4 regions of the Mesorhizobium onobrychidis genome follow, and region 2 is predicted to be linked to each of the others. Evidence: predicted binding sites of a transcription regulator. Region 2 holds the regulator's gene; each other region holds the start of a gene.
What was found. The regulator PhoB, encoded in region 2, activates phosphate uptake and scavenging genes when phosphate is short. The targets are predictions, from matches to a motif close to TGTCATNNANCTGTCAT.
Positions count from the first base shown of each region.

Region 1: IHQ72_RS23425 (esterase-like activity of phytase family protein) is a predicted target of PhoB. The motif match lies at 2,552-2,568, and genes of this name have one in related genera.
Region 3: IHQ72_RS25525 (RNA degradosome polyphosphate kinase) is a predicted target of PhoB. The motif match lies at 4,225-4,241, and genes of this name have one in related genera.
Region 4: phnC (phosphonate ABC transporter ATP-binding protein) is a predicted target of PhoB. The motif match lies at 5,099-5,115, and genes of this name have one in related genera.

Region 1 covers NZ_CP062229.1:4,702,734-4,710,448, forward strand. Annotated here, with positions in the region: gene IHQ72_RS23420 (IS4 family transposase) at 1-84, opposite strand, end outside; gene IHQ72_RS23425 (esterase-like activity of phytase family protein) at 294-2,492, opposite strand; gene IHQ72_RS23430 (glycoside hydrolase family 25 protein) at 2,698-3,714, opposite strand; gene IHQ72_RS23435 (hypothetical protein) at 3,939-4,181, opposite strand; gene IHQ72_RS23440 (GFA family protein) at 4,300-4,698, opposite strand; gene IHQ72_RS23445 (alpha/beta fold hydrolase) at 4,885-5,841, opposite strand; gene IHQ72_RS23450 (SRPBCC family protein) at 5,867-6,352, opposite strand; gene IHQ72_RS23455 (ParB N-terminal domain-containing protein) at 6,491-6,739, opposite strand; gene IHQ72_RS23460 (N,N-dimethylformamidase beta subunit family domain-containing protein) at 6,897-7,715, shown strand, end outside.
Region 2 covers NZ_CP062229.1:1,375,747-1,383,461, reverse strand. Annotated here, with positions in the region: gene IHQ72_RS06735 (sugar ABC transporter permease) at 1-1,145, opposite strand, end outside; gene xylF (D-xylose ABC transporter substrate-binding protein) at 1,288-2,331, opposite strand; gene IHQ72_RS06725 (ROK family protein) at 2,600-3,847, shown strand; gene phoB (phosphate regulon transcriptional regulator PhoB) at 4,055-4,744, opposite strand; gene phoU (phosphate signaling complex protein PhoU) at 4,761-5,468, opposite strand; gene pstB (phosphate ABC transporter ATP-binding protein PstB) at 5,507-6,322, opposite strand; gene pstA (phosphate ABC transporter permease PstA) at 6,335-7,715, opposite strand, start outside.
Region 3 covers NZ_CP062229.1:5,135,154-5,142,868, reverse strand. Annotated here, with positions in the region: gene IHQ72_RS25550 (amino acid ABC transporter permease) at 1-769, shown strand, start outside; gene IHQ72_RS25545 (amino acid ABC transporter ATP-binding protein) at 845-1,594, shown strand; gene IHQ72_RS25540 (TIGR02117 family protein) at 1,698-2,381, shown strand; gene IHQ72_RS25535 (FAD-dependent monooxygenase) at 2,594-3,823, opposite strand; gene IHQ72_RS25530 (zinc-finger domain-containing protein) at 3,840-4,085, opposite strand; gene IHQ72_RS25525 (RNA degradosome polyphosphate kinase) at 4,403-6,604, shown strand; gene ppx (exopolyphosphatase) at 6,604-7,715, shown strand, end outside.
Region 4 covers NZ_CP062229.1:1,864,261-1,871,975, reverse strand. Annotated here, with positions in the region: gene phnH (phosphonate C-P lyase system protein PhnH) at 1-520, shown strand, start outside; gene IHQ72_RS09210 (carbon-phosphorus lyase complex subunit) at 522-1,634, shown strand; gene IHQ72_RS09205 (alpha-D-ribose 1-methylphosphonate 5-phosphate C-P-lyase PhnJ) at 1,903-2,784, shown strand; gene phnK (phosphonate C-P lyase system protein PhnK) at 2,781-3,557, shown strand; gene phnL (phosphonate C-P lyase system protein PhnL) at 3,560-4,267, shown strand; gene IHQ72_RS09190 (DapH/DapD/GlmU-related protein) at 4,264-4,881, shown strand; gene phnC (phosphonate ABC transporter ATP-binding protein) at 5,186-6,043, shown strand; gene phnD (phosphonate ABC transporter substrate-binding protein) at 6,190-7,098, shown strand; gene phnE (phosphonate ABC transporter, permease protein PhnE) at 7,173-7,715, shown strand, end outside.

The DNA.
Region 1 (7,715 bases), 3.3 Mb from region 2:
CGTGAACGCAATCTGTTCCGCCCGCGTATCGGCCAGCCTGCGCAGGCCCGCGCTGACGCGCGTGCACATGCGCTCCAGCACCATGCTCCCCTTTTTTGCAGGCGCAGGTCGCCGAAGTATCCAAGCAGCAAAGCCATCGTCGAAATCTCCCGAATCAACAATGGCAGCTACAGAATCACACATGATTCCAACCCCACAAGCCAAACCTGCTACCCGACCAAACTCCCTTGACACCTCTCCGAAGCAGATGTGTGCGCACGCTAGCCCACAAGGGGAGAAGGAAAGAACCACCCTCAGTTCACGGCGCTGATGTTGCCCAGGCGGAGAAACAGCGTTTCGCCGGAAGAATCATCGACGCCGTCATTGTCGGTGGCGACGAAGATATCGCCGTTCCTGTCGATGGTGAAACCTTCGACCTTGTCGATGACATAGCCGTTGGTGGCTGATTTCAGGTCACTGATGATGTCGCGTACCAGCGTCTTTTCGACCAATGGCAGTTCGCCACCGAGCTTGGCCGGTTTGAAGGCGTCGAGGGCCACCGAATAAACGCGCTTCACCTTGGCCAGGTCGCCGATCTGGTTGTCGCGTTCGAGGATGTAGAGCTTGCCGTCATGCGCGGTGATCTCCGACAGGCCCATCCAGCCAGCTTCGGTCGCTTCGAGCGGGTAACGCACCGCCGACCATTCCTTGGCCTGCGGCTTGTAGGCCAGAAGCTTGACCTGGCCCTTGGGATCGTCGGCCCATTCGCGTTGCACGGCCATCACCAGCGTCAGGTCGTCGCCCTCGCCGACCGCAGTGATGCCTTCGAGACCGAAGCGGGTCTGGTGGGCGAGCAGTTCTATCGGGAAGCCGATTTCCTGCTTGATCTCGCCCTTGTCGTTGACGCGCAGGATGGCGTGCGGGACGAGCTTTGCCGGATCGCCTTCATTGGCAAGCCAGAAGCCGCCTTCACCGTCGGCGACAATACCTTCGATGTCGAGCTTCTGTGCAGGATGGCCGCCACGCGTGACGATGGTCTTGCCAGTGATCAGCGCCGGCGTCTGGGTGGCATCGATCTCGAAGATCGACGGCGCGTTGGCGTAGAACGAGTCCGAGGCCGCGAAGAGCTTGCCGGCAGCGTCGTCGGCCGCGAGCGCCGAAAGCGCACCCCAGCCGAGTGGCGTGCCGTCTGCCGTAAGCTTTGCCGTGATCATCGGGTAAGTGGCGGGACCCTCCGAGCGCTCGTAGATCATCACGTGCGAGCGGGCGAGCCCGTCCTCAACCAGGTCGGCTTCGTTGGCGGTGACCAGGAGATTGCGCGACGGGATCGCGACCAGGCCTTCCGGGCCGATGCCGGACGGCAGGATCTGGACGAACTGGGGCTCCGCACCCGTGTCCTTGTAGACGCCGACAACGGAGCCACGCTCCGAAGCAACGAAAACCAGTCTGTCTTCGCCGAACGCGCCGGTCTCGAGACCTTCCGGCTCGACGCCCTTCTTGTTGCGGTCGTCCGGATAATGGCCGGCATTGGCGACCTGGTTCTCGAAGGATGGACCGGATTCGTAGAGAACCTCGCCCTTCTTGCTGAAGATTGTGAAGCCGCGCGAGCCGCCCTTGTAGTCGCCTTCGTTGGCGACGACGAGACGGTCATTGTCGAGCCAATTCACGGCGTCGGGTTCGCGCGCGACGTTTTCCATTTTGCCATCGAAGGACAAGGCGCCGTTCTTCTTGGTATCGATCTTGTCCAGCGCGACTGAGCCTGCGGTGAAGTGCGTGACGATCGCGCCGGTTTCGGCGTTGACGATGGCGATGTGGTTGTTTTCCTGCAGCGTGACCGCTATCTCGCCGGCCTCGTTGAAGGCGACGAATTCCGGCTCCGGATCTTCCGCCGCGACTTCGGCAATGCCCGCCAGGTTGACGGTCTTCATCGCCGCGCAATCAGGCTGGCCTTCGGCAAGCGTGAAAATCTTGAGGTCGCCCGCCGGCATCTGCGGAATTTCTCCGTCGTTCAGATCCTCGTCGCGCTCGTTCTCGATGGCGATGGCCAGGAACTTGCCGTCCTTGCTGAACGCCAGCGAGTCCGGCTGGCCGCCGAGGTCGCAGGTGCCTTCGATCGCCTTTGAGGCGAGGTCGATGATAGTAAGATTGCCGGAAGGCTTGGCTTTGCTCTGGGACGTGTTGACGCCGGCCAGCACCTTGCCGCCGATGACCACAACCGAGGTTGGCTCGCCGTCGATCTTGACGATGCCGCCGGCCTTGGGCGCCTTGGGATCGGCGATGTCGATGAAGCCGACCGCACCGAGCGGGCTATCGGAATAGACCAGCGTCATGCCGTCTTCGCTCGCCGTGATGATCTCGGACGAAGTCGGCGTGGTCTTTTCGACATCCGCCGGGAGGTTTCCGGCCACCGCGAAGCTCGCGACCCGGTTGAACATCATGTCGGCATGGGCCGGCAGCGAAACGGAGGCAGCAAGCGCTGCCGTCAGGACGAGAAGCGCGGAATGGCGGGGCACGGGTGGCGTCTCCTGTTCGATGGAATCCACCTGATTTGCGGGAACGACATTTCAAAGCGATGACGGATCGATGACACTTCCGCGACAGGCGGTCAGGGTCCGTCGATATTCACCTCATACTGGCCTGCAAATGGCGGCTTTTTGCGGCCGCGATCAGCGCCCCACAGGCGCGAACAGCAAGAAGCTCCAGCCCCGGAAGGACGCCCTACTCCGCCTCGGCCACCATCTGCCGCCCGCCGACCCAGTTCCGCCAGGCTCTCTCGTCGCCGTGGAACACGTTGAGGTCGATGCGGCCCCTCACCCCGTGCGACAGGCCGGAGCCGGAATACTGCCAGAACACCCATTTGCGGCCGGGATAGACCTTTGACGGGTGCTGTGCCACCGCGCGCAGCCAGAATGGATAGTCCAGAAATGCGCCACGCAGATTGTCGCGGTAGAAATCAGGCGCGGTGTAGATGATGGGCCGCTGGCCGTAGTGGCGCTCGAGCTTGTCCATGAACACCTGCATCTTCTCCAGCACCTTTTGCCGCGACGGCCGCCGCTTGCAGCTGGATTCGCCGTTCCACTCGACATCGATCACCGGCGGCAAGGCGCCCTCGACCCTCGGCACGTTGCGGATGAACCAGTCGGCCTGCTCGCCGGCCGTGCGGCACCAGTAGAAGAAATGGTAGGCGCCGCGCTTGAGGCCGGCGGCGTGGGCATTGCGCCAGTTCTTCCTGAACATCGGGTCGAGATGATCGCCGCCGTCGGTCGCCTTGATGTAAGCAAAGTTCGCGCCCTGCGCGCGCAGCTTGTCCCAGTTCACGTTGCCCTGCCAGCGCGAGACGTCGACGCCGTGAACAGCGAGGTGTCTGGGCGACGCCCTGCCGAAATTGATCGGCTTGGCGTCACGAAAACGATAGCGCTGGACCGGCTCGGCGAGCATCGGTGCTGTCCGTGCCAGCCGCGTCGGCGCCACCAGGGCAATCGGCTCGGCGGGTGGTTCGATGCTTTCCACAGGCTCTGGAGTGGCCATCGCCACAGTCGGCTCCGCCGCCTCTTCCTGCGCGAAGTCGGGCGCCGCATCGGCCGCACCGACGGACGCTACCGGCGCCGGCGGCCGCACAACCGAGCTGGTCGTCTCGCTGGACGGCACTTGCAACGCGTCGACGCCGGACGTGGATGTGCAGCCGGCAAGGCACAGAGACGCGAGCACAAAGATGACGACGCCTGATAACCGCATCTGGACCTGTACGCAGAACACAACAGACCGAGGGCAAGACAACGCCGCCGGACAAACCAGTCCAGATTACTAACGAGAAATTACCAACAAAGTTTGAATCAAATTGTTAGGACGAGAACTGGGCAAACAGAATACATGGCGTGCTTGATCGCCGTAGCGGCGAGAGCTTGAAAACGCCGGCAGGGGCAGAGGGCGCACGAAGGATCGCCGACCCTGCACCGCTGCTAGCCACACAGCCATAGCGTGTGGCAGGCCTTGGCTACCACGTGAGCGGGCGGCACAAAGCGATCCTCGACGGGTCGATCGTCGACCGGGCGATTGACGACCGGCACATCGTCCTCCGCCCGGCGAACTTTTTCTTCAAGCAGCGTGCGAAGCTCGGCCGGCTGCACGCGGTCACGCTCCATCACGAGCTTGACCATCGGATCGCTCAAAAGCTCATCCAGGGTGTTGATTCTGTCGTTCATCCGTCGCCTCCTCGACTGCCGACCCGCACGTAATAGATAGGTGGCAATGATGGCTCGCCAATGACGCTTTGCCGGCTATCTCGTGTCCCGGATGAAAAAATTGGGCACGCGCTGCGCTTCAATTCGGCGGTGGCGCGCCTTCATATTGCGGCAGGCCGTCGTCGAGTTGCACCCAGGGCTGCTTCGAGGCGGTCCACATATGCATCTGCGGCTTGAATATCGAAGGGTCGTCGAGCGAGCCTGAGGTGACGCCGATGATGCCGGCGGAGTCGCGCCGGGAAAACATCGTCGTGCCGCAGCCCGGGCAGAAGCCGCGCTTGAGATCGGGCGAGGAATTCACCGTCGCCACCGGCCCGTCGATGGTCACATCGTCGATACGGAACAGCACGCGGGCGTTGAAGGCAGCGCCCAGCGCCTTCTGGCAAAGCCGGCAATGGCAGACGCGCTCGTTGATCGGCGCGGCCTCAGTGCGGTAGCGCACCGCCCCGCACAGGCAGCCGCCCTGATATTTCGCCATTGCCTGAGCCCCTCTTTCTGAAGATTGGCAGCAAGGTAGCTGCCGGGATAGGAGCGTCAATTGAAAATCTTTGATGGCGCCATCTGTTGGCGTGATGCGGCAGGCCGAACGTGCGATCAGGCGCGATGCGCAACGAGCGTCGCCGGCCATCTCGCGGGAGACGGCCGGCAGGCAGTTGTCAGGCTGTCAGTTCGTTTCGCTGACGATCTCGTCCCAGGTCTTGACCTTGGTCTCGCCATTGAGAAAGGGCAGCGCGGCGGCCACCAGTTCCGGCGCGAAGAACACGTCGTAATGGGTGCGGTTCGGCAGGATGGCCAAACGGTTCTGCGACAGGTTCTCGCGCATCCAGCCGGCGTCCTTCAACCCGCCGCCGAGCATCTGATAGAACTTGATCTCGTGCTCGGGCCGGTACATGTCGCTGTCGCCAAAAACCAGCATGACCGGCATCTTCAGCTTCGCCACGTCGGCGGAATAATCATAGTCCTTGCGCATATGGGCGCCCAGTTGATCGAGCAGCTTCGGAAAGTCCTGCGGATGCGGCGCGACCGCCGCGTAGGACTTGTACATCGGCGTGTCCTTCATCATGTCGGCCATCGCCGCGCCGACCTGCGCCTGCTGGGTGCGCATGTCGGCATAGAAGCCGTCCGAGGCATAGCCGGTCGAGACCAGGACCAGCCGGCGCACGGTTTCGGGATGCTGGACGGCCATGCGGAAGGCAACGCCGCCGCCCAGCGAGTAACCCATGACATCGACCTGCTCGTAGCCGAGCGCCTTGACGATCGCCGCCATGTCGTCACCCATCGCCTCCAGGCTGAGCGGCCGGTCGCCGAGCGCGGTGCGGCCGTGACCATGCAGGTCGACGCCGATGACGGTGCGGTTCTCGGCAAGCTTAGGCAGGATCGGCGCGAACATGTCGGTGGTGCCGAGACCACCATGCAGCAGAAGCAGCGGCTCGCCGTTGCCGTAGACGGCGTAATAGTAATTCAGGCCGTTGATCGGCAGCAGGCCGGATTTCGCCGGCTCTGGCATCGCCTTCATTTCGGTGATCATGGCGGGCTTTGCCTCCTCGGCTTTGGTGGAGCCCGGCGCAGCGAAGAGCGCAGCAGCCGAGGCGAAGATGGCGAAAAACATCGATCTGGACATGTCGGTCTCCTCCCGTCCGCTGGTATCAAAGCCGCTTGGCTAGTTCCTCGAGCTGGTCGGCGCACTGGCCCCAGCCCTCGTGAAAGCCCATCTTCTCGTGCTTTTCGCGATCGGTGACGGACCAATGCGCAACCCGAGCGATGTAGCGGGTCTTGCCCTCGCCCTCATCCTCGAAGGTCAGTACAACCGTCATGAACGGCTTTTCGGACGGCTCCCAGGCCTTTGTATAGGCGTCGGTGAGAACGATCTTCCTGCCCGGCACGACTTCGAGGAAGATGCCGGGGTTCGGGAATTCGTTGCCGTCGGGTCCCGCCATGACGACCAGGCTGGAGCCGCCGGTGCGCACGTCCATTTCGGCGCGCGGCGTCGTCCAGGGCTTTGGCGCGAACCATTGCGTTACGAGTTTCGGCTCGGTCCAGCAGCGATAGACGTTCTCGCGCGGCGCATCGATGATGCGGGCAAGAACCAGTTCACGGTCGGAGTTGGGGGCGATGTCGAGCTTGGTCGTCATGATGGTCCCCTCACTTGCTTGCTAAAGAGTTGGCTTGAATGCCGGTTTCCGTCTCAAGGACGAGTGGGCAACGCGCAGCCCGACACGGTCTCGCGAAAAACTTCGCCTGGCCGATTCCGGCGGACGCCGAATGAGAGCTTAGTGGCGCTTGGCTTGCACCAGATAGGCGTCGATCTCGGTCTCGCCGAGCCACTTCGCCGCTTCCAGCCGGTGCAGGCCTTCGACCAGGATATGGCGCTTGCCGTCATGGCGCACCTGGATCGGCGTCTTCATGCCGTTTTCCAGAATGTCCTCTGCCAGATGCCGGACGGTCTCGGGATGCAGCGTCTTCCTGCGCGCGGTCGGCACGTAGATGTCGTCCACCTTGACCTTTTGCACTCTCAGCATGTCGGCTCCCGTGGCGAAAAAGGCCACCCTTTGTGAGATAGTCGGTTTGGCAGGCAAGGCCAAGGCCGGCTGTCAGCTATCGCTGGCCCGATCGTTTCCAATTGACGCTTGGCCGGCAGATGGTCGAAATGACGCGTTCGACCCTCCACAGGCGTTCATGACCCAGCTTCCTACCGAATTCCCCGATTTCGGACTGACGCCCCACCAGCGCCGGCAAGCGGTGCGCGGCCACTACTGGGAGTGGCCGGGCATGGATGGCGAACGCGGCGAGATCTGGTGCTACAGCGACCGTTTTTCATACCGCCGGGGCGAGACAGTTGTGCTGCATGTCAGCTCGACAGCCTCCAGCTTCAGCGTGGCGATCGTCCGCGACGGCGGGACCGAAACGAAAATGTTCGAGACGGCCGGGATCGCGGCGCGCTGGCAGGATACGCCCGATCAATGTTCGGTCTTGGGCTGCGGCTGGGACGCGTCGTTTGAGTTCCGTGTCAATGACGAATGGCCGTCCGGAGCCTACCGCGTCACGCTGACGGCGGACGGCCGCGACGGCAAGCCGATCCGCTGCCACCACCTTTTCATCGTTAGCCCGCAGCCCGGCAAGAAACGGGGTCGTGTGCTGCAGGTTGCCGCCACCGGCACCTGGCTTGCCTACAACACTTGGGGCGGCTCCAATCATTACGAAGGCATCACCGGCCCGAACCGCGACCAGTATGCCCCAATGGTGTCGAGGCAGCGGCCATGGTGCCGCGGCTTTGTTGTTCTGCCGAAAGAGGCGCCGCGCGTGCCGCTCGAGGTCGCCGTGCCGCCGAAGACCGCGCCGCGCTATCCGCATATGGAATGGGCTTTCGCCACCGGCCATTCGAAGAAATACGCCTCGTCCGGCTGGGCAAGCTATGACAGCCACTTTTTTCGTTTTGCCGAACGCGCCGGCTATGCTGTCGACCTTGCCAGCCAGCACGAATTGCATTTCTCGCCC
Region 2 (7,715 bases):
ATGACCGCAGCCGCGATGACCAAGAGCTCGTCCAGCGTACCCAGCGCATTGGTCGACGCATTGAGGCGGGCCGACGCAATCGCCGCGCTGATCGCGGCCAGCACGCCCATGATCATGAACACCTTCATGGTCACCCAGCGCGTGTTGATGCCGGCGAGTTCCGCCGCTTCCGGATTGCCGCCAATGGCGAAGACATAGCGGCCGAAACGGGTGCGCCTGGTGATGAAGGTCATAACGATGCCGACTGCGACCGCGATCAGCACCGGTATGGCGATGCCATGGGCGATGAACAGGCCGCCTTCGGGAACGGTGATGCCGGTCCGCTGAGCGTACTGGCGAACGATGCCGATCGGCCAGGGATAGGAATTGGCGATCCAGACGGCGCCAAGGATGGCGGCGCAGGCGACAACACCAAGCAAGCTCTCCGCCCAGACCGGGCGCAGCGGAAATTTGAACCGCTTGCGCTGTGACCGGCCGTTGAGCAGCATCAAGGCGACGGCCACACAGGCGAGAATGCCGACGATCCAGCTTGCGGTTGCCCCGATCGAGCCACGCGGCCCGCCACCCATGAGCTGGAATGTGGCGTCGAGCGGCGCGACGGTGCGCCCGCTCGTCATCAGCCACGCCATGCCGCGCCAGATCAGCAGGCCGCCCAGCGTCACGATGAAGGCCGGAACCTCGAGATAGGCGATGATGAAGCCCTGGAGTGCGCCGATCATGAGGCCGAGCGCTACGCCGGCAGCCAGTGCGATGATCCATATCCAGGGATTTCCAAGCTGGAAGCCCATGACCCGGATGAGGAATTCGGCCTGCGCGACGCCCATCACCATGCCGATCACACCTTCGACGGAGCCGACCGAAAGATCGATGTTGCGCATCACGATGACCAGCACCATGCCGGTCGCCATGATCGCGACCGAGGAGGTCTGCACCGACAGGTTCCAGAGATTGCGCGGCGTAAGGAAGAGCCCGCCCGACAGGATGTGGATTCCAACCCAGATGACCAGCAGCGCGCCGACCATGCCGAGCATGCGTATGTCGAGCTCGGTTGCCTTGAGGAAGCGGCCGACGGGGCTGAGCTCGGATTCACGCGCCCGATCGGCAGCGGTATCGGCGGCCGGCGTGTTGGAAGTCGTGTCGGTCATGATGTCCTCCCACCGGGTTGCCGTCTGCCGCGGATGCCGGAAGCAGCTTAGAAGTTTTCCGCGAGAAGCGGAAAAACAGTTCTTTTTGAAAAAACGCCGCGGCGTGAAGCCGCGGCGTTTCAGGCTTCTTGCGAAGGTCGGATCAGTTGCAGACCGGGACAGTGCCCGCCGCCGCCACGCCGGCGCAGACCTCTTCCTTCTTGATCCAGCCGGCGTCGATGACGACGTTGAGATTGTCCTTGGTGATGGCAATCGGCGTCAGGAACAGCGACTTGACGACATTGCCGCCCGGCGTGGTGAAGTCCTTGACGCCCGCAATGTCGGCCATCGGCTTGCCGTCGGCAAGCTGCGAGGCGATCTCGGCAGCGCTCTTGCCAAGCTCGCGCGCGTCCTTCCATACCGAGACGGTCTGTGTGCCGAGCGCGATGCGGTTCAGCGCGGCATGGTCGCCGTCCTGGCCGGACACCGGGACGGATCCGGCCAAGCCTTGCGCCGTCAGCGCCGCGACAACGCCACCGGCGGTGCCGTCATTGGCGGCAACCACCGCGTCGACCTTGTTGTCGTTGGCGGTCAGGAACTGTTCCATGTTCTTCTGGGCGTTGGCGGGAAGCCAGCCGTCCGTATAGGCCTCGCCGACATTCTTGATCTTGCCGCTGTCGATCGCATCCTTGAGCACTTCCATCGAGCCGGCGAACAGGAAATCGGCATTCGGATCGGCGCCCGAGCCCTTGATGAAGACGTAATTGCCTTCCGGCGCCACCTTGAACACTTCACGGGCCTGCATGCGGCCGACTTCCTGGTTGTCGAAGGTCAGATAGAACACGTCCTTGTTCTCGATCAGCCGGTCATAGCCGACGACCGGAATGCCTTCGTCCAGCGCTTTCTGCACCGCCGGCCCAATGGCCGAGGCATCCTGCGCAAGGATGATCAGCGCGTTGGCGCCCTGCGAGATCAGGCTCTCGACATCGGTCAGCTGCTTGCCGGGATTGGACTGTGCATCGGCGGAAATATACTTGTCGCCGGCGGCCTCGATCGCCGTCCTCATGGCGGCTTCGTCGGTCTTCCAACGCTCTTCCTGGAAGTTCGACCACGAAACGCCAATGACCTTGTCCTTGGCCTGCGCGGCCGATGCGAGCGTCAGCGACATGGCTACCCCCGCCAGAATGGCGGCTGCGAATCTCTTCATGATTTTCCTCCCTGCGCCGCGTACGGCGCGCCCACACTGGCCCGAAGGCCGGCACAAGAGGCCCTATTTTTTCGAGCCCCGAAAAAATACTGGTCCAACGCCGAAGCGCTGTCAACATCAATTCTGATGGATTTTGATGCTCCTGCCGAATTTTTTCGAGCCTCGGAATAAACAATGACAGGGCCTTCTGCTTCTGCCAGTATTTGTCTGATATTACCGACGGCTTCCGATTCATGAGCGGCCGCGGCAATAGGGAGGAAGCAAAAGAATGTCGGTTGGAATTCGTCATGACGATTTGCGCCGGCGCAACCGGGCGATGGTGATTTCGGCCATACGGCGCGCAGGCCAGCCGTCGCGGACCGAGATCGCCGCGACCACCGGCCTCAGCCATTCGACCATATCGGCGATCTCTTCCGACCTGATCCAAGAAGGCATCCTAACCGAGAGCAAGGCCAGCGAGACCACTTCGCTGAAACGCGGCCGGCCGCAGGTCGGGCTCAGCCTCAATCCGGAAGCCGCTGCGGTGTTGGCCGTCGTGTTGTCGCTGAATTTCCTGTCGGTCGCCGTCATCGATTATGCCGGACAGGTGGTCGCCGAGGAACAGCGCCGGCTGGACACGCTGACCATGTCGCGCGACGAGCTGATCGACGAATGTGTCGCCATTGTCCGGCGCCGGCTCGAAGACCCCGACCTCGATGTCCAAAGCGTCGCCCGCATCGCGCTGGCGATCCAGGGGATCACCGATTCCCATGCGCGCGCCATGTTGTGGTCGCCGATCACGCCGCAGACGAACATCGCCTTCGCCGACATTCTGGAACGCGAGTTCGGCATTCCGGCCATCATGGAGAACGACTGCAACATGATGGCCGTGGCGCTGCGCTGGCGCGACCCGGATCGTTACCGCGACGATTTCATCGCCATCCTGCTCTCGCACGGCATCGGTATGGGGCTGGTGCTGAAAGGCGAACTGTTCACCGGCACCCATTCCTCGGGCGGCGAATTCGGCCACATGATCCATCGGCCGGGCGGCGCGCTCTGTCGCTGCGGGCGGCGCGGCTGCGTCGAGGCCTATGCCGGCAACTATGCTATCTGGCGCAACGCAAGGCAATTGAGCGAGAACGCCGAGCCGGTCGCCGACGTCAGCGACGCCGAGATGCGGGCACTGGCGGCCCGGGCGCGCGAGACGGACGGACCGGAACGCGAAGCCTACCGCAAGGCCGGCGAAGCGCTCGGCTTCGGGCTCGGCAGCCTGTTCGCGCTGATCGATCCGGCGCCGGTCGCCATGGTCGGCGCCAGCGCTGCCGCCTTCGACCTGATCGAGCCGGCCCTGCGCGAGGCCATAGCCCAGACCGCCGGCGGCCAGCATTCGGGTTCGATTTCCTTCGACACCGAGCCAAACGAGCTGCCGCTGATCCGCGAAGGCTGCGCGATGCGGGCGCTGAGCTTCGTCGACCAGGAGATTTTCGCGCCGGGCGCGCAAGGAAGGTCCGGCACGATCAGGAAGGACGTGGCCTGAGTCCGAAAGGCAAGGAACAAAGGCGGATTGCGACTTGGGGATGTCTTGAGATTCAGGTCAGTCCGCGCCGGGCTCGAAGACGGGCGCGAAGCGACCGGACTGGGCGGGTTCCGAAAACCGGAACGGAGCGTACTTTGGGTACGTGAGTACCGGAAGCGCAGGAAATCGCCATTCGCAGGCCGGCATCACCCGAATATCAGCACATCCCTAGTCTTCCCTGATCGCATAGCCCGCGCCGCGGATGGTGCGGATGACATCGGGCATGCGACCATTGTTGACCGCCTTGCGCAACCGTCCGACATGGACGTCCACCGTGCGCTCGTCGATGTAGATCGTCTCGCCCCAGACATTGTCGAGCAACTGGCTGCGCGAGAAGACCCGACCCGGGTGCCGCATCATGAATTCGAGCAGCCGGAATTCGGTCGGCCCGAGCCGGATCTCGCTCTTCTTGCGATAGACCCTGTGCGATTCGCGATCGAGCACGATGTCGCCGACCTTAAGCACGCTGGACAGCACTTCGGGCTTGGCGCGGCGCAGCAGCGCCTTGACCCTGGCCATGAATTCCGGCGTCGAGAACGGCTTGACCAGATAGTCGTCGGCTCCGGTGGAAAGGCCGCGCACCCGGTCGCTCTCCTCACCGCGCGCGGTAAGCATGATGATCGGCAGCCGCTCAGTTTCGGGACGCACCCGAAGGCGCCTGCAAAGTTCGATGCCGGAAACCGCCGGCACCATCCAGTCGAGCACCAGGAGATCGGGCACGTTTTCCTGCAGCCGGATTTCGGCCTCGTCGCCGCGCGTCACCACCTCGACCTGATAACCTTCGGATTCCAGATTGTAACGGAGGAGGACGCCCAGCGGCTCTTCATCCTCCACCACCATGATGCGCGGCGCGATCATCGGCCGGTCACTCCTGTCATGTCGCCGGCGCCGACATCGTCGTTTCGTCTAGCTTCGGGCGATCCGCCGGCAATTGCTGCCCGGTCACGACAAAGTAGGCGTTTTCGGCGATGTTGGTGACATGATCGCCGATACGCTCGAGATTCTTGGCGCAGAACAGAAGATGCGTGCAGGCGGTGATGTTGCGCGGATCCTCCATCATGTAGGTCAGGAGTTCGCGAAAAACCGCCGTGTATTTCACGTCGATCTTCTGGTCGTCGGCGCGCAGTTCTTTCAACGCGCCGGCATTACGCGACACATAGTGCTCGACCACGCCGCGAAGCTGCACAAGAACGAGATCCGCCATCGCGTCGATACCGTGCGAGAGATTACGCGGCGTGGCGCTCTGCCCGACTGCGCTGACCCGCTTGGCTATGTTCTTGGCCAGGTCGCCGATGCGCTCGAGATCGCCGGCCATGCGGATTGCGCCAACCACTGCGCGCAGATCTTGCGCCATCGGCTGCCGCTTGGCGATCAGCGTGATCGCACTATCGTCGAGTTCGCGCTGCCGGGCATCCATGATGGCGTCGTCCGAGACGACGCGCTGCGCCATCGCATTGTCTGATGCAAGCAACGCGCGGATCGAGGCTGCGACCATCGCGGCGGCGAGCTCGTCCATATCGCGGATCAGCCTGTCGATGTGCTCCAGTTCCTCGTCGAAAGACGCGACGGTGTGTTCACCCATGATACTGTCCTCGTGTTCGAAATTCGCCGCCGGACCGCTCAGCCGAACCGGCCGGTGATGTAGTCCTGGGTGCGCTTGTCGTCGGGGTTGGTGAACATCTTGTCGGTCGCGCCCTCCTCGACCAGATAGCCGAGATGGAACATCGCCGTGCGTTGCGACACGCGCGCTGCCTGCTGCATCGAATGAGTGACGATGACGATCGTGTAGTTCTGGCGCAGTTCGTCAATCAGTTCCTCGACGCGGGCGGTGGCGATCGGATCGAGCGCCGAACAGGGCTCGTCCATCAGGATCACTTCCGGCGACACGGCGATGGCGCGCGCGATGCACAGGCGCTGCTGCTGTCCGCCGGAGAGACCGGTGCCCGACTCGAGCAGGCGATCCTTGACCTCGTTGAACAGACCGGCGTTCTTCAGGCTCGATTCAACGATGCCGTCCAACTCGGCCTTGCTCCTGGCGAGGCCGTGAATGCGCGGACCGTAAGCGACGTTTTCATAGATCGACTTGGGAAACGGGTTCGGCTTCTGGAATACCATGCCGACGCGAGCTCGCAGCTCGACGACATCGATTTTCGGGTCGTAGACATCCTCGCCGTCGAGTGTGATCTTGCCGCTCACTCGCGCGATATCGATGGTGTCGTTCATTCGGTTCAGGCAACGCAGGAAGGTCGACTTGCCACAGCCCGATGGGCCGATCAACGCCGTCACCTGGTTCTCGCGGACATCGAGATCCACGTCGAACAGAGCTCGCTTCTCGCCGTAATGAACAGAGACCTTGTCGCCCTTCATCTTGATCGAAGGGGCGTTGGTTCCGCTACTCAGTTTCTGTTCGACGCCGGCTTCCGTCATGATGTTCATATCCTCTACTCCTTACCAGCGCCGCTCGAAGCGCCTGCGCAGTATCACCGCGATGGCATTCATGATGACCAAAAACAGCAGCAAAATCAAAATCGCCGCCGAAGTCTTCTGCTGGAACCCGGCTTCCGGGAAATCGGCCCACATGAATATCTGCACCGGCAGGATCGTCGCGGGATCGGTGAAGCCGCCGGGAATGTCGACGATGAAGGCGACCATGCCGATCATCAGCAGCGGCGCGGTTTCACCCAGCGCATGCGCCATTCCGAGGATGGTGCCGGTCATGATACCCGGCATCGCCAGCGGCAGGACGTGATGGAATACGGTCTGGACCTTGGACGCTCCGATGCCAAGCGCCGCCTCCCGGATCGACGGTGGCACGGCGCGCAACGAAGCGCGCGAGGCGATAATGATGATCGGCAGGGTCATCAGCGCCAGCACCATGCCGCCGACCACCGGGGCTGAGCGCGGCATGCCGAAGAAATTCAGGAATACGGCAAGTCCAAGCAGGCCGAAGACGATCGAAGGCACCGCCGCCAGATTGTTGATATTCACTTCGATGATCGTCGTCAGCCGGTTCTTGGGGGCAAATTCCTCAAGATAGATCGCCGCCGAAACGCCGATCGGGAAGGCGATGGCGAGCGTAACGATCATGGTCAGGAACGATCCGACGACCGCGCCCCAGACACCGGCCAGTTCCGGCTCGCGGCTTGCGCCGGTGAAGAAGAAGATCGAGTTGAACCGGCTTTCGATCAGGCCGGCGCTCTTCAGCGTGTCGAGCCAGACGATCATCTTGTCGGAAATCTTTCGCGATGCTTCCGGCGTGTCGATGACGCGCAGGAATGCCTGGCCGCTCGCTGCGGGCGCCGTGCTGTCCAGCGCCTCGATCACCGTGCCCTTTGCGACCGCCGTCCCGTTGGCCCCAGGCGACAGCGCGGTCAGCTTGACCGTACCGCCATTGAACGCGACCAGCAGCGACGATGCGCCGCTCGTCAGCGTGAGCATACCGTTTTCGCCCTCGGTCGCACCATGGCCACGCGCCAGCGTCAGCATGGCGTCGTCGCCGAAGGTAAGATCGATGTCGCCGCTGGTTTCCGAAGGCGTGACGCTTGTCGAAATCGCTTCGTCCGAACCGACGTCGGCAAGCAACCCCTTGAGATAAAGGTCGGCAAAATCGTCAAGTGGAACCGCATAGTCCACCGTTCCTCCGAGCATCCCCGGATCAGCCGCAATATCTTTGCGCAGGAAGACGCCTGTGCCGGTGGAAATCAGTCCGCGCAGCAGGCGCTTGTCCTGACGGCTCGTCACATCAGGAAATTTTGCCGTAAGCGCTTCCTGAGCGATGGCGTCGTAGTTGGCGGCGTCGAGTTTCGCCGGGTCGACCTTGGCCGCCGAA
Region 3 (7,715 bases), 3.6 Mb from region 2:
GTTGCTCATCCCGCGCGTGCCGCGCAAGGGGTTGAACGCCATCCTGTTCTTCCTGGCACTGCCGATCGTTGCCTTCATCCTGCTGACCGGCGGCGTGTTCGGCCTGCTGCATGTCGAAACTCCGCTGTGGGGCGGCCTGCTGGTGACGCTCAGCCTGTCCTTCGTCGGCATTGCTGTTTCACTGCCGGTCGGCATCGTGCTGGCGCTCGGCCGGCGCTCGAAGATGCCGATCGTCAAGACGCTGTGCGTGGTCTTCATCGAGACGGTGCGCGGCATCCCGCTGATCACCGTTCTGTTCATGGCCAGCGTCATGCTGCCGCTGTTCCTGCCGGCGGGCGTCACCTTCGACAAGTTGCTGCGCGCGCTGATCGGCGTCTCCCTGTTTGCCGCCGCCTACATGGCTGAAGTGGTGCGCGGCGGCCTGCAGGCGATCCCCAAGGGCCAGTATGAAGGCGCCGATTCGCTCGGCCTCGGCTACTGGCAGAAGATGGGCCTGATCGTGCTGCCGCAGGCGCTGAAGCTGGTCATTCCCGGCATCGTCAACACCTTCATCGGCATGTTCAAGGACACCAGCCTTGTCTACATCATCGGCATGTTCGACCTGCTCGGCGTCGTCAAGCTGCACTTTTCCGACGCCAACTGGGCGACGCCGCAGACCGCCAGGTCCGGCCTGGTGTTTGCAGCCTTCGTCTTCTGGCTGTTCTGCTTCGGCATGTCGCGCTATTCGATGTTCACGGAACGCCGGCTCGACACCAGCTACAAACGCTAAAAACAAAAAAGGGAACCTTCCATGGCCACAGAAAATGCCGTCAGCGCGGAAGAGATCAAGGTCAATGCCGCCAAGATGCATATCTCCGACACCGATGTCGCCATCGACATCATCGCCATGCACAAATGGTACGGCGAATTCCATGTGCTGAAGGACATCAATCTGAAGGTGATGCGCGGCGAGCGCATCGTCATTTGCGGCCCTTCGGGCTCCGGCAAATCGACGATGATCCGCTGCATCAACCGGCTGGAAGAGCATCAGAAGGGCAAGATCATCGTTGACGGCAAGGAATTGACCAACGATCTCAAGAAGATCGACGAGGTGCGCCGCGAGGTCGGCATGGTGTTCCAGCATTTCAACCTGTTCCCGCATCTGACCATCTTGGAAAACTGCACGCTGGCACCGATCTGGGTGCGCAAGACGCCGAAGAAGCAGGCCGAGGAGATCGCCATGCACTTCCTCACGCGCGTCAAGATCCCGGAACAGGCCAACAAATATCCCGGCCAGCTTTCCGGCGGCCAGCAGCAGCGCGTCGCCATCGCCCGCTCGCTATGCATGAACCCGCGCATCATGCTGTTCGACGAGCCGACCTCGGCGCTCGATCCGGAAATGATCAAGGAAGTGCTGGAGACGATGGTTGGCCTCGCCGAAGAGGGCATGACCATGCTCTGCGTCACCCACGAGATGGGCTTTGCGCGCAAGGTCGCCAATCGGGTGATCTTCATGGATCAGGGCCAGATCGTCGAGCAGAACACGCCGGCCGAGTTCTTTGACAATCCGCGCCACGAGCGCACAAAACTGTTCCTGTCGCAGATCCTGCACTGATCGCTCTCACGCGAATCAAAAGAGCCCGGCCGAAATCCGGCCGGGCTCTCTTGCGTCTGAGCCGTCAGCAGGCGATTGCGCCCCGATTGCGAGGCCGTCCCTCATGAGAAAGCCGTCCCTCGTGAAAAAGCTTGGGCGTTTTCTCGCCATTCTGGTGGTGGCAATCGTGCTTGCCGTGATGCTGGGCACAGTCATTCCACGGCCGCTCTTGCCGGCGGCCGCGGCCGATCCCGCCGCCACCAGGCACATCCTGGTGCTGAAAAATCCGATCCACACCGATATCGCCATCCCGGTCGATGACGACGTGCGCAAGCGCTTCCATTTCCTGGTCGATGACGGCATTCCGGCCGACATGGCTGGGGTCCGCTACATCGTCTTCGGCTGGGGCGGCCGCGCCTTCTATCTGGAGACGCCGACCTGGTCGGAACTGAAGGTGGTGCCGGTGATGAAGGCGCTGACCCTTGACGCTTCGGTGATGCATGTCGATGTCGCCGGCAACATTGTCGAGCACCCCGACGTCGCCGGCTTCGACATCAGCGAGGAGCGTTTTGCAGCGCTGCTCGACTTCATCGCCGCAAGTTTCCAGCAAGGGCCGAACGGTCCGATCCTGATCGAGAATGCCGCCTATTCCAGGTTCGACCGCTTCTACGAAGCCAACGGCCATTTCAATGCGCTGGTTGGCTGCAACACCTGGACGGCGGCGGCTCTGCGTATCGCCGGCCTGCGGACAGGCTGGTGGAATCCGCTGCCGGCCTCACTCGACCTGTCGATGCGGATTTATAATTGATGGCTCCGGGTAATCAGCGCCTCATTCCGGCGCGCCCCCCTCTGTCCTGCCGGACATCTCCCCCACAAGGAGGGAGATATTCAGTTTCGGCGCTTCGCTTCTCCTGCAACGTTGGAGATTGGCGAAAGCCGCGGTGACGGCCGATCTCCCCCCAAGTGGGGGAGATGTCCGGCAGGACAGAGGGGGGCGCTGTCCGCCAGACGGTCGAGTTTTCATCGCCGATCGACGATTTCCGGCGGCCGCCAGCCATAGAGCCAGTCGAGATCGGCCGCGAGCTTTTCCGGCGAGCGCAGCTTCAGGAACAGGTTGCGCGCGACGGCCACCGGTCCCGCTGCATGCCAGGCGAGGCGGTTGACGGCACCGCGGCGGGCGACCTTGGCGATGCGCGGGCGCCGCACCTTTTCCCAGGCGGCAAGCGCGCTCCCGGGATCGGCAGGCGAGGCGGCGACAAAGCCGGCAAGGGTTGCGGCATCCTCGATCGCCATCGCTGCGCCCTGCGCCGCAAACGGCGTCATCGCATGCGCCGCGTCGCCGATCAGGGCGATGCCGGCGGGCGTCGTCCATGGCTGTCCTTGGTCGACCGTATGGATCGGCCATGCGGTCCACGGGCCGGCATCCTCGGCAAGCCGGGCCAGTGCTGCCGCCGTGCCACGCATGGCGGCGGCGAGGATATTGGGGTCGGCGTGGCCCGACCAGCCCTCGGCGATGATCTCGCCCCTGGTGAAGGCGGCCAGGTTGAACGCCGTGCCGTTACTGACCGGATAGGTGACGAGGTGGAAGCCGGGATGCAGGAAGGTGGTCACGCAATTGGCGGCGCCGACCGCCGCAACGGCTTCTCCCGCGACGCTGTCTGCACTGATCGTAGCGCGCCAGGCAAGCTCGCCCGAAAACCGGCTTTTGGCCGGAAGCCCGCCAAAAGCGCGGATCGCCGACCAGACGCCGTCGGCGCCGATCAGCAGAAAGCCGTCGGCTTCTACCGTCTTGCCGGCAATCTCGACTGTTGCCGTGGTATGGCGCGGTCCTGTGGCGACGCCCCTGACGCGCGCGCCGGTGGCGAGACTGATGTCCGGCTGCTCGGCAAGGCGCGCCATCAGCGCGTCTTGCAGATCGGCCCGATGAGCGACGAGATAGGGCGCCTGCCAGCGCCTTTCGGCTGCTTCGCCAAGCGGCACCCGCGCCAGCTCGCGCAGCGTGGCCGCCTCCTTGAGCACGACCGCCTCCGGCCGCACCGCCGCCGGCAACAGCCGGTCGAGCACGCCGAGCTGGCGAAGGATGCGCGTTGCGTTGGGTGAGAGCTGGATACCGGCGCCGGCCGCTTCGAGGCGCGGCGCCTGTTCGAACAGCCGCACGAGATAGCCGCGCTCGGAAAACGCCAGCGCTGCAGTCAGTCCAGCGACGCCGGCTCCGGCGATAACGACCTGCCGGGACCGGGTGTCGTCCATCGGGATGGCGTGCGCGTCAGGCGGCCTGTTCGATATAGAGGCATCCCGCAGGCTGCGTTTCCGTCGCCTTCAGCTTTGGCGAATAGCGATAAAGCGTCGAGCAATAGGGGCAGACCTTTTCATTGTCGTCGCCCATGTCGAGAAACACATGCGGGTGGTCGAAAGGCGGGTTGGCGCCGGTGCACATGAATTCCTTGACGCCGATGTCGATCGCCGCATAGCCCGCATCGTTCTGGAAATGGGGAATGGAACCGCCTGCCATCGTCGTCTCCTACATTTGCCGCATGACCCCGGATCATGCGCAAAATCAAAATTCCACCGCATCCTTTGCGCGTCCAAAGGACGCGCCGCGCTGTACCTGGATTGCATCTGGATCATAAGCTGTCTCTTTGCAAGATCGATGAAATCAAACTGTCGTAAAAGCCTGTCACAGGATAAGCTAAGCCGGTTAAGGCATGGTCCGAAAACCGAATTCGGTTTTGCTGGGGATCATGCGTAGCTTAAGTGGTGGGAGCGTCCTTTGCGCGTCCGCAAAGACGCGCGACGCTGTGGCCAGCGGGTGCGAAACGAGCAGGAACCATGAACGAACTAAGGCCGGTGCAGAGCGAATTCACTACTGTCGAGGTGGCGAGCCCCGAGGGCGGCAACCCGGACCGCTTCGTCAACCGCGAGTTTTCCTGGCTGCAATTCAACCGCCGCGTCCTCGAGGAATCGCTGAACGCCAATCACCCGTTGCTCGAGCGTGTCCGCTTCCTGTCGATTTCGGCCGCCAATCTCGACGAGTTCTTCATGGTCCGCGTTGCCGGTCTCGCCGGCCAGGTTCGCGAAGGCATCACGCTGAAGAGCCCGGATGGCCGCACCCCCGAACAACAGCTGGAACAGTTGCTGCGAGAGGTCGAGCGCCTGCAGGAGGACCAGCAGAAGAGCCTTTCCGCGCTGATGCTGCTGCTCGACAAGGAAGGCATCGAGAGCATCAGCCGCGATGCGCTGACCAAGGACGAGAAGACCTGGCTCGAGGATCATTTCCAGGAGCAGGTGTTTCCGGTGCTCACACCGCTTTCGATCGACCCGGCGCATCCGTTCCCGTTCATTCCCAATCTCGGCTTCTCGATGGCCCTGCAACTGCGCCATCGCAGGAATGGCGAAGAGATGAGCGCCCTGTTGCGCCTGCCGGTGGCGCTGAAGCGGTTCATCCGCTTGCCTGACCGCAAGCGTCATGTCCGCTTCATTCCGCTGGAAGAGGCGGTCGGCCTCTATATCAGCAAGCTGTTCCCCGGCTACGAGGTCAAGGGCTCCGGCACGTTCCGCATCATCCGCGACAGTGATATCGAGGTCGAGGAGGAATCCGAGGATCTCGTGCGCCTGTTCGAGACGGCGCTGAAGCGCCGCCGCCGCGGCTCGGTCATCCGCATCGAATTCGATAAGCTGATGCCGGCCGAACTGCGCGAGTTCGTCGCCGGCGAGCTTGGCGTCTCGTCGAGCCGCATCAGCGTGCTCACCGGTCCGCTGGCGCTCAGCCAGATTTCCGAGATCGTCGCCATCGCCCGCGACGATCTCAAGTTCACGCCCTATAATCCGCGCTTTCCCGAGCGCATCCGCGAGCACGGCGGTGACTGTTTCGCCGCCATCCGCGAGAAGGACATCATTGTTCATCACCCCTACGAATCCTTCGACGTGGTGGTGCAGTTCCTGCGCCAGGCAATGGCCGACCCGGAAGTGGTGGCAATCAAGCAGACGCTCTATCGCACTTCGAACGACAGCCCGATCGTGCGCGCTTTGGTCGACGCGGCGGAGGCCGGCAAGTCGGTGACGGCGCTGGTCGAGCTCAAGGCGCGTTTCGACGAGGAAGCCAACATCCGCTGGGCGCGCGACCTCGAGCGCGCCGGCGTTCAGGTCGTATTCGGCTTCCTCGAACTGAAGACCCATGCGAAAATGTCGCTGGTGGTGCGGCGCGAGGACGGCAAGCTGCGCAATTACGTGCATCTCGGCACCGGCAACTACCATCCGGTCACCGCGCGCATCTACACCGACCTGTCCTTCTTCACCACCGCTCCGACGATCGCCCGCGATGTCGCCCAGCTGTTCAATTTCATCACCGGCTACGCCGAGCCGACCGAGGAGATGCGGCTGGCCATCTCGCCGTTCACGCTGCGCAAGCGCATCCTCAAGCACATTTCGGACGAGATTGCCCATGCGCTGGAGGGCAGGCCGGCCGGCATCTGGATGAAGATGAATTCGCTGGTCGACCCGATCATCATCGACGCGCTCTATGACGCCAGCCGCGCCGGCGTCGAGATCGATCTCGTCGTGCGCGGCATCTGCTGCCTGAGGCCCCAGGTGCCGGGCCTGTCGGAAAACATAAGGGTCAAGTCGATCGTCGGCCGATTCCTCGAACACAGCCGCATCTATTGTTTCGGCAACGGCCATGGACTGCCGTCGGACGGGGCGGTCGTCTACATCTCATCGGCCGATTTGATGCCGCGCAATCTCGACCGTCGCGTCGAAACCATGGTGCCGATCACCAATCCAACGGTGCATGAACAAGTCCTCGGTCAGATCATGCTGGGCAATATCATGGACAACCAGCAAAGTTTCGACGTATTGGCTGACGGAACCTCCCGGCGCGCCACGCTTGAGGAGGGCGAGGAACCGTTCAACGCGCAGGAATATTTCATGACCAATCCGAGCCTTTCCGGACGCGGCGATGCGCTGAAATCGCATGCGCCCAAGCGCATCGCGCAGTTCAAGCGCCGCAAGAAAAACGGCGCAGCGACCGGCTGATGATTTCAACGTCCCAGGGCCGGCTTCAGGACCGCCGACCGCTGTCCATCATCGACATCGGGTCGAACTCGATCCGTCTTGTCGTCTATGAGGGGCTGGCGCGCTCGCCGACCACGCTGTTCAACGAAAAGATGCTGGCCGGCCTCGGTCGCGGCATCGTTTCGACCGGAAGGCTCGACCCCGAGGCTGTGACCCGCTCGATGGAAGAATTCCGGCGTTTCCGAGCGCTGTCGGAGCAGGCCGGCGCCGATCGTATGTATGTGCTGGCGACCGCCGCCGCCCGCGAGGCGGTCAACGGCCCCGATTTCATCCACCGCGCCGAAGATGTACTCAAGACCGAGGTCCAGGTGCTGAGCGGGCGCCAGGAAGCCCATTATTCCGCGCTTGGCGTCATTTCCGGCTTCCATCCGGCCGACGGCATCGCCGGCGACCTCGGTGGCGGCAGCCTCGAGCTGGTCGACGTCGATGGCGAGGCAATCGGCGACGGCATCACGCTGCCGCTGGGCGGCCTGCGCCTGCAGGACATGGCCAAGAACTCACTGGCCCAGGCGGGAAAGATAGCGCGCGACGAGCTCGCGAAGGCAAAGCTCCTGAAAGGCGGGCAGGGCAGGCCATTCTATGCGGTCGGCGGCACCTGGCGAAACCTCGCCCGGCTGTACATGGAAATGACCGGCTATCCGCTGAGCGTCATGCATCATTACGAGATCGGCATCGACAGCGCTGCGAACTTCCTCAAGCAGGTCGCCAAGGGCGAGATCGAGAAGGTAAGGGGTATCGAGGGCGTCTCAAAGAACCGCCGCTCGCTGCTGCCTTATGGCGCCATCGTGCTGCAGGAGATCATGGCGGCGATGCAGCCGTCCAAGATCATCGTCTCGGCGCTGGGCGTGCGCGAGGGCTTTCTTTATTCACTGCTCGACAAAGCCGAGCAGAAGGCAGATCCGCTGATCTCGGCCTCGGAGGAACTCGCGCGGCTGCGTTCGCGCTCGGTCACCCACGCGCATGAGCTTGTCGAGTGGACGGGCAACACCTTCGCCGCCTTCGGCATCGAGGAGACCGTCGACGAGGCGCGTTACCGCCAGGCCGCCTGTCTGCTTGCCGACATCGGCTGGCG
Region 4 (7,715 bases), 490 kb from region 2:
GCGGCCAGGCACCCTGCAGCCCCTGCCGATCTTTGCCCGCCCGCCGGCACCACTGTCGGCCACCGCGGGCGCCATCGCGCTGGCGCTGTGCGACAACGACACGCCGCTCTGGCTCGATCTCGCTTTGCAGGCCCCAGCAGCGGTGAGATCCTGGCTTGGCTTCCACACCGGCGCGCCGCTGGCCAATACGCCGGCCGACGCGCATTTCGCGCTGATCGCCACGCCGGCCGAGATGATGGCGCTCGACGGCTTTTCGCAAGGCACCCAGGACTATCCCGACCGCTCCACGACGCTGATCCTGCAGGTCGGCGATCTCGTTTCAGGCGCCCCTCTGTTGCTCGAAGGTCCTGGCATCGAAAGAACCGCGACAATCGCGCCGGCGCAGATGCCGCGCCACTTCGTCGAGCAGTGGAAGCAGAACAACCAGCGTTTTCCCCGTGGCATCGACATCGTCCTCGCCACCCCTGACGGCGTTGCCTGCCTGCCGCGCACGACGCGCATCAAGACGATGGAGGCGTGATATGTATGTCGCGGTAAAAGGCGGCGAAGCCGCAATTGCCAACGCCCACGCCCTGCTCGCCGACCGCCGCCGCGGCGACCGTTCGGTGCCGGCGCTTCGCCTCGACCAGATCGTCGAGCAACTGGCGCTCGGCGTCGACCGGGTGATGAGCGAAGGCTCGCTCTACGATCGTGAATTGGCGGCGCTGGCCATCGTTCAGGCGCGCGGCGACATGATCGAGGCGATCTTCCTGGTTCGCGCCTATCGCACGACGCTGCCACGCTTCGGCTACACCAAGGCGATCGACACCGGCGCGATGCTGGTCGAGCGGCGCGTGTCGGCGACCTACAAGGATCTTCCCGGCGGCCAGCTGCTCGGCCCGACCTTCGACTACACCCACCGGCTGCTCGATCCCGCGCTTGCCGCGGGCGGCGACGTCGCCGAGCCGCTGCAGCGTGCCAGCGACGCGGACGCCATGCCGCGTGTCTCCGCCATCCTCGCCCGCGAAGGCCTGATCGAGCCTGATGGCGACATGCCGCAGGACCATATCCCGGGCGACATCACCCGCGAGCCGCTGGAATTTCCGATGGCGCGCGACATCCGCCTGCAGGCGCTGTCACGCGGCGATGAGGGTTTTTTGCTGGCGCTCGGCTACTCCACCCAGCGCGGCTATGCGCGCAACCATCCCTTTGTCGGCGAGGTTCGCATCGGCGAGGTCGAGCTGGAACTGGACGTGCCGGAGCTGCCATTCCCAGTACCGCTCGGCCCCGTGCGTGTCACCGAGTGCCAGATGGTCAATCAGTTCAAAGGCTCGGCCAAGGCGCCGCCGCAGTTCACCCGCGGCTACGGCCTCGTCTTCGGCCAGAGCGAGCGCAAGGCGATGGCCATGGCGCTGTGCGACCGGGCGTTGCGCGCCTCGGAATTCGGCGAAGACGTTGTCGCCGCCGCCCAGGACGAGGAGTTCGTCATCTCGCATTCCGACAACGTCCAGGCGACCGGCTTCGTCGAGCACCTCAAGCTGCCGCACTATGTCGACTTCCAGGCCGAGCTCGACCTGGTGCGCCGCATGCGCGCCGAGCACGACGCCCGCGAGAATGCCGGCAAGGCCGAGGAGAAGAGGCAGGCCGCGGAATGACTTCAGTTAGCTCCACCACCATGATCTCGTGGGAATGGCCGCTATACCCCTCCAGATCCGCCGTAGCCGCTACTGCCGCCAACGGTCTCGCCATCGGCGGCTTCCTTCGGCGCGGGACGAACCATCCTTCGAAGGACAAAGGCAACCACGCCGACGAACACCAGCAACAGGATTCCGATGTGCATCCATCCGGTTGGGGTCATCTGAGTCTGGCCCTTTCTCCTCGTCTTGGAAGTCAATTCGGTAGCACAAAGCGGAAGCGATCACCATGACCGACATCGCCACCTACAACTTCGCCTATCTCGACGAGCAGACCAAGCGGATGATCCGCCGCGCGATCCTCAAGGGTATCGCCATTCCCGGCTATCAGGTGCCGTTCGCCTCGCGCGAGATGCCGATGCCTTATGGCTGGGGTACCGGAGGCGTCCAGGTAACGGCTTCGATCATCGGTCCGGACGATGTGCTGAAGGTCATCGACCAGGGCGCCGACGATACCACCAATGCGGTTTCGATCCGCGCCTTCTTCAAGAAGGTTGCAAATGTCGCCGTCACCACTGAGACGGCGAAGGCGACCATCATCCAGACCCGCCACCGCATCCCCGAACATCCGCTGTCATCGGGCCAGGTGCTGGTCTATCAGGTGCCGATCCCGGAGCCGCTGCGCTTCCTCGAGCCGCGCGAGACGGAAACGCGAAAAATGCATGCACTGGAAGAATACGGCCTCATGCATGTGAAGCTCTACGAGGACATTGCCAGGCACGGCCGCATCGCCACCACCTACGCCTATCCGGTCAAGGTCGAGGGTCGTTACGTGATGGACCCTTCGCCGACGCCGAAATTCGACAATCCAAAGATGCATCGTTCGCCGGCTTTGCAGCTATTCGGCGCCGGCCGCGAAAAGCGCATCTATGCGCTGCCGCCCTTCACCGATGTGGTCAGCCTCGACTTCGAGGACCATCCGTTCGAGGTGCAGACCTTCGACCAACCCTGCGCGCTATGCGCGGCCGAGAACGTCTATCTCGACGAGGTCATCCTCGACGACCACGGCGGCCACATGTTCGTCTGCTCCGACACCGATCATTGCGAGAAGCGGCGCGAAGAGGGCCATCGCGGCCACCTTGCGCCTGAAACAATGGAGCCGGCGCAATGACCGACGAACCGTTGCTGCGCGTCAGCGCGCTGTCCAAGTTCTATGGCTCGCGCGTCGGCTGCGAGAACGTCACCTTCGACCTGTGGCCGGGCGAGGTGCTGGCGGTGGTCGGCGAATCCGGTTCCGGCAAGACGACGCTGCTCAACTGCCTGTCGACCAGACTACTGCCGAGCTCCGGCACCGCCAGCTACCGCATGCGCGACGGCCAGTTTCGCGAACTCTACCGCATGAGCGAGGCCGAGCGCCGCTTCCTGATGCGCACCGACTGGGGTTTCGTCCACCAGAACCCTGCCGACGGGCTGCGCATGACGGTGTCGGCCGGCGCCAATGTCGGCGAGCGACTGATGGCGGTGGGTGATCGCCACTATGGGAAAATCCGCGCTGCCGCCGTCGACTGGCTGTCGCGCGTCGAGATCGACGAGGATCGCATCGACGACGAACCGCGCGCCTTTTCCGGTGGCATGCGCCAGCGCCTGCAGATCGCCCGCAATCTCGTCACTGGGCCGCGGCTGGTGTTCATGGACGAGCCGACCGGCGGTCTCGACGTCTCCGTGCAGGCGCGCCTGCTCGACCTGTTGCGCGGGCTGGTCACCGATCTCGGACTGGCTGCCATCGTCGTCACCCACGACCTCGCAGTGGCACGTCTGCTGTCGCAACGCATGATGGTGATGAAGGACGGCCGCGTCGTCGAAAGCGGCCTCACCGACCGCGTGCTCGACGACCCGCGCGCGCCCTACACCCAGCTTCTCGTTTCCTCGATACTTCAGGTGTAACCATGGCAACCCCGCTCGTCGTCTCCGATGTCGCCAAGAGCTTCACCATGCACCTGCGCGACGGCATCAAACTGCCTGTCGTCGCCGGCGTGTCGTTCTCGATCAGGAGCGGCGAATGTGCAGTGCTCGGCGGCCCCTCCGGCGCTGGCAAGAGCTCGATCCTGAAGATGCTCTACGGCAACTATGCCGCCGACGCAGGCCAGATCATCGTCCAGCACGAGGACGGGCTCATCGATCTCGCGACGGCCAGCCCACGCACCGTGCTTGCCGTGCGCCGGCTCACGATCGGCTATGTCAGCCAGTTCCTGCGCACCGTGCCGCGCGTCTCGGCGCTGGATGTCGTCGCCGAACCGCTGGTCGAGCGCGGCGAGGACCGTGACGTTGCGCGCAGCAAGGCAGGTGCCTTGCTGGCGCAGCTCAACCTGCCGGAAAAACTCTGGGCACTGCCGCCGGCGACCTTTTCCGGCGGCGAGCAGCAACGCGTCAACATCGCGCGCGGCTTCATCACCGAGCACCCGATCCTGCTGCTCGACGAACCCACCGCCTCGCTCGACCCCAGGAACCGCGACGTGGTGATTGCGCTGATCGCGGCCAAGAAGGCGGCCGGCGTTGCTCTGCTCGGCATCTTCCACGATCATGACGTACGCGAGGCGGTCGCCGACCGCATAATCGACGTGACCGCCTTCGCCGCCGCAAAAATCGCCGCATGACCAGAAAACTGTCGGAAACGCCGCTGGTCCACGAGACGGCGGAGGTCGAGAACTCAACGCTCGGCCGCTGGACCGAGATCGCCGAACGCTGCCGGGTTTCGGAGAGCACGCTCGGGGACTATTCCTACATGATGCAGGACTGCGGTGTCTGGTGCGCGACGATCGGCAAATTCGCCAACATCGCCGCCAGCGTGCGCATCAATGCCACCAACCATCCGACCTGGCGGCCGACGCTCCACCATTTCACCTATCGCGCCTCGGACTATTGGGACGACGCTGAGCACGAGAGCGAATTCTTCGCCCAGCGCCGCGCCAGGCGCGTCACCATCGGCCACGACAGCTGGCTTGGCCACGGCTCTACCATCCTGCCCGGCGTCACCGTCGGCGATGGCGCGGCGGTCGGCGCCGGCGCCGTGGTATCGAAGGACGTCGCGCCCTACGCCATCGTCGGCGGCGTGCCGGCGAAGCCGATCCGCGAACGTTTCGACCGCCGCACGGCGGAACGCTATCAGGCACTTGCCTGGTGGGATTGGGACCATGCCCGCCTGCGCGCCGCGCTCGACGATTTTCGCGGATTGTCGGCAGAGGCGTTTTTGGAGAAGCATGGCGGTTAGTGAATTGTGAATAGTGAATAGTGAATGGCGGCAGCGAATCGACTTCGAGGCTCAGGGAAGCCTTTCTTGTCACCATTCACCATTTCTTGCGCATCAGGTACCGCTGATCGAACGGCGGCCGCTGGCCTTCTGCAGCTTCAGCGACATGACGCATTTCGAGGAGCTTCTTGTGCTCGGTTGATCGCGCGCCCCTTCAGGCTGTGGGCGGTAACAAAACTGACATCAATCCGACACCGCAGTTTCATGCGGCTGCGCTAGCGAAGGTTAACAGACCTTCGAAACGCGACTGGACTGGAACTTGCCTATGTCAGCAACCTCAGCCACGCTGGAAATCCGCGGCGTCACCCGCCGGTTTGGCAAGAACACCGCCGTCAGCAATGTCGACATCTTGATCCCGCACGGTCAGATGGTCGGCATCATCGGCCGCTCGGGCGCCGGCAAGTCGACGCTTTTGCGCATGATCAACCGCCTCATCGATCCGAGCCAAGGGTCGATTTTCTTTGACGGCGCCGAAGTCTCCAGCCTGCGCGGTTCGCTGCTCAGGCGCTGGCAGCGCGACTGCGCCATGATCTTTCAGCAATTCAACCTGGTGCCGCGTCTTGACGTGCTGACCAATGTGCTGCTCGGCCGGCTCAATCACCGCTCGACCATTGTCAATCTGCTCGGTGTCTTCTCCCGTGAGGAACGGGCCGAGGCGATCGCGGCGCTCGAGCGTCTCGACATCGCCCGCACGGCGCTGCAGCCGGCCGGCACGTTGTCCGGCGGCCAGCAGCAGCGCGTTGCGATTGCTCGCGCCATGATGCAGCAACCGAAAGTCATCCTTGCCGACGAGCCAATCGCCTCGCTCGACCCGCTCAACGCCAAGGTGGTGATGGATTCGCTGCAGGACATCAATCTGCGCGAGGGCCTCACCGTCGTCACCAATCTGCACACGCTGGATACCGCGCGCACCTATTGCAACCGCATCATCGGCATGGCCGCCGGCAAGGTGGTGTTCGACGGCCCGCCCGAAGAGCTCAACCGGGAGGCCGTGCGTATGGTCTATGGCGCCGACAGCAATGGCGGCGAAATCTCCGAGGCCATCACCTCGACCAGCGTGACCATGAAGCAAAAAATCGCCGCATCCGCCGGACCGCTCGAGCCCGCTTTTCCTGGCTACTAATTCCGTGATCCCGACAACTGGATACCGGTATCCGGAAAAGATCATGGACAACCGAAAGAGCGCCTGGATCGCCAGCCCGCGTCAAGGGCGCTGTCAAAATTCGAACGCTGCCGGCGCGATGCCGGAACCAACAGGAGAGACGCGAAATGTTTAAAAAGATACTTTTCGGGGCCGTTTCCATCCTCGCCATGGCGATGGGCGCGGTTCAGGCACAGGGCCTGAAGGAATTCCGCGTCGGCATTCTGGGCGGCGAGAACGAGGCCGACCGTCTGCGCAACTACCAGTGCTTCGCCGACCACATCAAGGAAGTCCTTGGCGTCGAGAAAGTTTCCTTGTTCCCGGCCGCCGACTATGACGGCGTCATCCAGGGCCTGCTCGGCGGCACGCTCGACTTTGCCGAGCTCGGCGCTTCCGCTTACGCCAAAGTCTATCTCGAAAACAAGGACGCGGTTCAACCGGTCCTGACCACGATCCAGACCGACGGTTCGACCGGCTACCGTGCGGTCATGGTCGCCCGTGCCGATTCCGGCATCAAGACGCTCGCCGACATGAAGGGCAAGAAACTCGGTTTCGCCGATCCCGATTCGACCTCCGGTTACCTGATCCCGGTGACTTCACTGCCCAAGGACATCGGCATGGATGTGAAGAGCTACTTCGCGTCGACCGGTTTCGGCGGCGGCCATGAACAGCTTGTCCTTGAAGTCCTGAAAGGTACGTTCGATGCCGGCACCACCTGGGCTTCGGGCGTCGGCGACTTCAACGACGGCTACAGCTCCGGCAATCTGCGCAAGATGGTCGACAAGGGCGTCCTCAAGATGGATGACCTCGTCGAATTGTGGCAGTCGCCGCTGATCCCGAACGGCCCGCTGGTCGTGCGTACGTCGATCGACGCCGACACCAAGCAGAAGATCACCGACTTTCTGACCAAGCTCCCGGAAACCGATCCGGCCTGTTTCTCGGCAATTCAAGGCGGCGATTACAAGGGCTATTCGCCGGTTACCCCGGAATTCTACCAGCCGATCATCGACGCCCGTAAGGCGAAGATCGGCTCGTAAAGCAAACTGCTAAAACGCCGCCGGGGCCATGTGCCGCCGGCGGCGTTGCCGCATCAGGGGCCGGGAATCTATCGATGAGTGCGACCGACGTTTACCGCGCGCCTGCGCTTTCACCGGAGGGAGCCACCGTCGAGCGGCACTGGCGCGACCTCGCCGCTCGCCGGCGCCTTTACACGATCGGAGGCCTGGTTTTCCTGTTTCTTGCACTCTCTGGCTCGCTCTGGTTCGCCAACGAAACCAACGCCGGAAAGTTCTTCGACCGCCTTCCCTACGTCGCCGATTTTTTCACCGAGCTGAAGCCGCGCGACTGGTTCGACCCGGTGCGCGCGCTGTTCGACCTGCCGTCCCCCTATGACGATGGCAGCCTCAAGTTCGACTACCCCGAAGGCCGGGTCTACCTGACCCAGAGCATCTACATTCCGGAGTATTTCCACCGGATGATCGAAACGCTGAACATCGCCCTGTTTTCGACCTTGGTGGGCTCCACATTCGGTTTCCTGCTCTGTTTCCTCGCTGCCGGCAATATCACGGCCAGCCGCTGGCTCCGTTTCGCCACGCGTCGCTTCCTTGAAATCGTCCGCGCCTTTCCGGAAATTGTCATTGCCGGCTTCTTTCTG